DNA from 2 places in the Lactobacillus sp. C449L genome. Region 2 is predicted to be linked to the other one. Evidence: riboswitches for the same ligand, from Rfam matches in the RefSeq annotation. Region 2 holds a riboswitch; the other holds the start of a gene.
What was found. Region 2 has a riboswitch for lysine ahead of lysA (diaminopimelate decarboxylase). Riboswitches for the same ligand answer to the same signal wherever they lie in the genome.

Region 1: linked by a shared signal. The riboswitch ahead of AC2JF9_RS05870 (ABC transporter substrate-binding protein/permease) and the one ahead of lysA (diaminopimelate decarboxylase) in region 2 are both predicted to bind lysine.

The regions. Positions count from the first base shown of each region.
Region 1 is NZ_JBWXGA010000003.1:40,036-43,459, reverse strand. It holds gene AC2JF9_RS05880 (TerC family protein) at 1-197, shown strand, start outside; gene AC2JF9_RS05875 (DNA-3-methyladenine glycosylase) at 322-960, shown strand; lysine riboswitch at 1,058-1,236, shown strand; gene AC2JF9_RS05870 (ABC transporter substrate-binding protein/permease) at 1,346-2,965, shown strand; gene AC2JF9_RS05865 (amino acid ABC transporter ATP-binding protein) at 2,965-3,424, shown strand, end outside.
Region 2 is NZ_JBWXGA010000002.1:334,264-337,687, reverse strand. It holds gene dapF (diaminopimelate epimerase) at 1-57, opposite strand, end outside; gene AC2JF9_RS04940 (aspartate kinase) at 75-1,427, opposite strand; lysine riboswitch at 1,601-1,777, shown strand; gene lysA (diaminopimelate decarboxylase) at 1,874-3,178, shown strand; gene dapD (2,3,4,5-tetrahydropyridine-2,6-dicarboxylate N-acetyltransferase) at 3,188-3,424, shown strand, end outside.

The sequences.
Region 1 (3,424 bases), on a different contig from region 2:
TAATCATTAAGCTGATGGATATCATCCCAGAATTGCAACCAATGGCTTATGTTTTGATTGTCATTATTGCTTTAAAACTGCTCATATCTTTGCCACCAATTAATTATGAATTATCAAACACAACATTTGCAGCAATTGTTTTCAGCGTTTTAGTCTTAACTATTGCTTACCATTTTTTACGCCGAAAAAAGAACTAACTCATGCGGTAATACATCACAGGGAATACCTCTTGGTTTATCAGAAATGCGTAATATTGCTTTATGATCGGATTCGGGTCAAGTGCATATATCTATCTCGAAAGACTGTACAACAGAAAAAACGATGAATTACTTAACTTATTTTACAAATAACTCAACGGAAAAAATTAGTGCTGACTTACTTGGACGCCCTTTAACTTATAGTGGCAGTGGTCATATTCTAGGTGGTTATATTGTCGAAACTGAAGCGTATTTAGGCAAAAGAGATCGCGCCGCTCATTCTTACGGAGGACGCCGCAGCCCAGCTAATGAAGGTTTATATCGTTGTGGCGGAACAGTTTATATTTACGCGCAACGTCAATACTTCTTTTTAAATGTGGCAACCCAAGAAAAAGATGAACCGCAAGGTATTCTAATCAGAGCAATCGAACCAATCTGGGGAATTGACCAAATGGTTGCTAATCGGGCTGGGAAAAGCGGCGTTTTGTTAACCAATGGGCCGGCTAAAGTGATGCAAGCCTTTGGAATTCAAGACAAGACATGGAACTTACACTTTTTAAGTGATTCGCCTTTTGCAATTGACCTGGATAACGCCCATAAAAAAGTTGCTAAGCAAGTTGCGACTAGCCAGCGAATTGGTGTTAATCAGTCTGAACTTGAGTGGGCCAATAAAAAACTACGCTATTTTGTTGCTGGCAATCCCTATGTTTCAAGAATGAAAAAGCGTGATTATTGTAGTGATAATGGGTGGCTGCATTCATAATAAAGTAAAAATGAAATATTAATAATAATTTGTTTAAACAAAGTTATTGACAAGATCCCATTTTTAGCCTATTATTTTTCCTAAGTTAAATAATTTCCAATGCAATAGAGGTCGCGATAATTACAAAGCTAGCCTGAGTGAACGAACACGAAGATGGTTGGCCAAAGAATTATTGCCGAAACAAGAATAATATTCGTTTGATTATTTTTGTTGGGCTGCAATAGAGAATATCTTGCAGACTGTCCTAGTTAATTACTAGGGAGCGCTATATGATTTGTCAAAAAATGATTAATTATAACCTCGTTGTTTTGAAACAGCGGGGTTTTTATTTACGCTTTTTATTGTATTGGCTTTATTTGAAACAAGATTTTCGGAGGTTTTCAAAATGAAGTCAAGAAATAAGTGGGTTACTGCCATCGTGGCAGTAGTACTTAGCTTCATTATCGGTAGCAGTTTTAACTTTTCACAAGTTGAAGCTAAACGCGATGATGGTGAGCTAAAAGTAGCTATGGAGGCGAACTATCAGCCTTATAATTGGACCCAAACCACTAATGCAAATGGTGCGGTTCGAATTGAAGGCTCGCGCGAATACGCTAACGGTTACGACGTTAAGATTGCCAAAATGATTGGTAAAAAATTGCACCGTAAAGTAGTCATTGTTAAGACTGAGTGGGATGGCCTTCTTCCTGCTCTAACTAGCGGCAAAGCCGATTTGATCATCGCCGGAATGAGCCCTACTGCCGAACGGGCAAAGGCAATCAATTTTTCAAACGCATATAGAAACAGCACATTCGTTGTAATTACTAAAATTAACAGTAAATATGCCAATGCCAAAACGCTGAATGATTTTAAAGGCGCAAAATTAACTGCCCAACAAGGTACCTCGCACTATGCTCTAATTAACCAATTAAAAGGAGCTAAAAAGCAACCCGCAATGCGTGATTTCGCGGCAATGCGGCAGAGTTTAATTTCTGGCACAATTGATGGCTATATTGCTGAAGATACTGAATCAACTTCATTTAAAATGGTTGATCCAGATATTAAGGCCATTTCTCTCAGTAAAATGGCTGGTTTCAAGATTTCCAAGGAAGACTCAACTACCGCTATTGGAATAGCCAAGCCTAATAAAAAGTTGCTTAAAGAAGTGAACCAGATTCTGGCTACTATTCCTAATTCTGAACGAACTAAATTAATGACAGCTGCCGTTAAAGAGCAGCCTAAAACAGATGAGAAAAAGGGCAAAAATGGCAAGGCAGAGCCATGGCTGGTTTCAATGTGGAAAGAATACGGCGGGATGATACTAAATGGTATTGGTATGACTTTACTTCTCGCTTTAGTCGGAACAATTGCTGGCTTTTTCATTGGACTTTTTGTTGGCATTATCAGAACTATTCCTACGCCAACTAGCCAAGGTAAAAAGTGGCTATTGAAGTTTATCAATTGGCTATTAGCGGTTTATATTGAAGTTTTCCGTGGTACGCCAATGATGGTTCAGGCTGCTGTAATTTATTATGGTATTGCCCAATTCTGGCACATTAACATTGACCGGACAATAGCCGCTTTAGTAATTGTATCTATCAATACCGGGGCTTACTTAGCAGAAATTATCCGCGGCGGGATTATTTCAACCCCAGAAGGACAGTTTGAAGCAGCCAGCGCTTTGGGGATGACCCATAATCAAAGAATGTGGCATATTATCTTGCCACAAGCAATTCGAAACTGCCTGCCTTCAATCACTAACGAGTTTATTGTTAACATCAAAGATACTTCCGTCTTAAGTATTATTTCCGTATCCGAACTGTTCTTTGTCGGAACAACAGTTGCAAGTCAAACCTTTAAGTTCTTCCCAACATACCTGACAATTTCAGCAATTTACCTAATTCTTACCTTTACAATTACGAGAATATTCAACTTAATTGAGAAACACCTTCAAGGGGACAAAAATTACAACTTAATGGCAAATCAAGTTCAAGTAGGAACGCCTAAGAACATGGAGGTTAAGTAATGACCGAAACTAATGAAACTATTTTAAGTTTAAAGCACATTCAAAAGTCCTTTGGTGAACACCAAGTGCTCAAAGATATTTCTCTTGATATTAATAAAGGCGAAATTGCTACCATTATTGGTCCTTCAGGTGGTGGTAAGTCTACAACTTTACGTTGTATCAACTTACTGGAAGAGCCAACTGCTGGTGAAGTTGTTTTTCACGGTGAAAATGTCCTAGCACCCGATTATAATCGCAATATCTATCGCGCAAAAGTAGGTATGGTGTTCCAACAATTTGATTTATTCGAAAATAAAAATGTCTTAGCTAATTGCATGGTCGGACAACAATTGGTACTTAAGCGTTCTAAAGATGAAGCTCGAAAGATAGCCCTTGAAAACTTAAAGAAAGTTGGTATGGAGCAATATATCAATGCGCGTCCTAATCAGCTTTCTGGTGGACAGCAGCAACGTGTCGCAA
Region 2 (3,424 bases):
TTGATCAAGTAAGAAAAATTTGTTCTGTGAACCATGAACTTTTAGTATTTGCACCATGTTAAACTCCTTTAATACTAGTTAAAAAACTGGTGATAAATTTGTGCAACGGCAGTTGCTGCATCAGCCTTTTTAGTACCCAACATAATTGAGATTCTTGATGCACCTTGATTGATCATATGAATTGCCACGTGTTTATCTGCTAACGAGGTTGTAATACTTTTCATTGCACCAATCTTATTACGCATGCCTTCACCAACCACCATGATAATGGCATAGTCGTCAATCCACTCAAGTTGGTCAGGGTGGATAATCTTTTTAATTTCTTGGCACATTTGTGCGCGCAATTCATCAGTAAACTGCCGTTTATCAAAAATAACAGTTAAATCGTCGATTCCCGATGGCATATGTTCATAAGAAATGTTGAACTTGTAAAATATTTCTAGTAGTTTCAGGGTAAAACCTGTTTCTTTATTCAACAAATACCGATGCAAATATAAGGCAGAAAAATGGTTTGAACTTGCCACTCCGGTAATGACACTTTTAGGACGAACGTCTTTTTCGGGAACAATTAGTGTACCCGGAAGTTCGGGATGGTTTGTATTCTTGACGTTGATAGGTACGTGGCCCTGAATGGCTGGAATCAGTGCTTCGTCATGAAACACTGAAAAACCCGCATATGATAATTCTCGTAGTTCCCGATAAGTCATGATTATAATTGCGTGAGGCTGATCAACAATACGCGGGTCGGCAGCATAAATTGCGTTAACATCAGTAAAGTTTTCATACATATCGGCTTGAATTCCACGTGCCCATATAGCTCCCGTAATGTCAGAGCCACCTCGTGAAAAAGTTGCGATATTACCGTTAGTGGTAATGCCATAAAAACCAGGCACGATTAATAATTCAGGTACAGCTCGCCATTTTAATAAATTAGTATAAGTTTGCTCTAAAACCTGAGCGTCACCCGCCACATTGCTTACCAAAAAACCTGCTGCTTTAGGGTCAAGATAACGAACAGGTAGCTTTTGTTTTTGTAAGATGAGCGCTAATAGCTGAGCATTGACTCTCTCCCCATGAGCTTTGAAGGCATCAAGCAAAAAAGCCTGATTGGGATAGGCACCATTTGGTAACTCTACTAGTTCTTCGTACAAAGGCTTAAGTTCTGTTGCCGTAAGGCCAAAAAAAGTCGCAATTTCCCGATATCTTGACCAGATTTGTTTAAGAATTTCAGCGCTATCTTGCTTATTTATAGTTTTTTCAGCATATTTGATTAGCAGATCGGTCACCTTAATATCTTGGGCAAATCTTTTTCCGGGAGCTGAAGTAACGATTACTTTACGCGTTGGATCAGCGTTAATAATATTAATAACTTTTTGAAATTGCTCGGCATTGGCTAAAGAGCTGCCGCCAAACTTAACAACTTTCATTCCTGTACACCTACTTGATTAACTTTTTTTAAATTTGATTAGTAATGAATTTTAACATTTTAATTTTAATCTGCAACTAAAATGTTGATTAAGCAGCTCTTATAAAATATTTAGTTAACTGTTTATGAAAATTTCTTGACAGATATGGTAAATGATATTAATATTTTTATAAATAAAACGAAGAGGTCGCAATCGACAAGATTAGCTAGTGGAGTTTCTGCAAAAATTAAGAAGCTAGTGAAAGGGGAGATTGCCGAAGCATTAATTATTGCAGTAGTTAAAAGCTGGGACGTAATTCAATAGATTACGGACTGTCGCAAATATTAGATTTGCGGAGCGCTATCGCCAAAATTGAATCAAATTATAATTTTTAATTTGAAGGACTCTTTTGTGTTACGCGCACAAAGGAGTCCTTTTTAGTTACACTACGGGGGTATTAAATAGCAGTGAGCGATTATTATCAGACAAATGCAGCAGGACATTTAGTTATTGGTGGTGTTGATGCATTAGACTTAGCAAAAGAGTTTGGCACACCACTGGTAGCTTATGACGTTACACAAATTCGTCATCAGTTTAATGCCCTTAGGGATGCTTTTACAAAACAGCATGTTAGTTTTGCAATTAGTTATGCTAGTAAAGCTTTTTCCGCAATTGCGATGTATCAACTAATCAATCAACTTGACGGGCACATTGATGTAGTCTCAGGCGGTGAACTTTATACTGCACTTAAAGCGGGGTTTCCTGCAGACCGAATTAGTTTTCATGGCAATAATAAAACTAAAACCGAGTTAATAATGGCAGTCCAACATCATGTTGGTGTGATAATTCTTGATAATTTCCATGAAATTACGTTGCTAAAAGAAGTTTTAGCAACTACTGACAGTCAAGTTCAGGTAATGCTGAGAATAACTCCTGGCATATCAGCGCATACCCATGAATACGATCAAACTGGGCAGGAAAATAGCAAGTTTGGTTTTGACGTCAAATCGGGGCAGGCTGAGCAGGCCTTTTTACAGGTACAAGAAAATAAGCAGATGAGACTAATTGGAATCCATGCGCATATTGGCTCACAAATTCTGGAAACAGCGGGCTTTAGTCTGGAAGTAGAAAAGCTGATGAAACTAGCTAATGAGTGGTCGCAAAAATATGATTATCAACCGTCCGTAATCAACTTAGGCGGCGGCTTTGGTATTCGTTATACGGCTCAAGATCAAGTGCTGGAGCTTGCTACCTTTGTAGAGCAAATAGTTCACACAATACGCACTTGCGCCCAGCAATATCAATTACAGGTACCAGAAGTTTGGGTTGAACCAGGACGTTCAATTGTTGGCGCTGCAGGCTACAGTTTATACACCATCGGGTCAAGAAAAGAAGTTCCTGGACTATTGCCCTATGTGGCAGTTGATGGTGGCATGGGAGATAATATTCGTCCCGCTCTATACCAGGCAAAATATGAAGCACTTTTAGCGCGAGCCCCTATAGCTAAAACAGTAGAAACTGTTCATTTGGCTGGCCGCTATTGCGAATCCGGCGATATTTTAATTAACAAACTCCCACTGCCTGTTACTAAGCCGGGCGATGTGATTGCAGTGCTTTCTACTGGTGCTTATGGCTACAGTATGGCATCAAATTATAATCGGGTACCACGTCCTGCAGTTATTTTTGCCGAAAACGGACAAGCGCAGGAAGTTGTTACACGTGAAACTTATGATGATTTAGTCAGTCACGATTGTTATTATCAAGCGAAATGAGGTTATCAGATGAAGAATATGTCAGCAGCAGAGATTATTGATTTTATTGCTAATTCACCTAAAAAAACACCTGTGAAAGTCTATCTTAAAGGTGATTTAGCAGGATTAAATTGGCCCGTTGAGGTTAAAACTTTTTTAGAAGATCATAGTGGAGTAGTTTTCGGTAACTGGGAAGATTTAGTACCGTTTTTAAGAGCGAACGCAGCTAAAATAAATGACTATCAAGTTGAAAACTGGAGCCGCAAC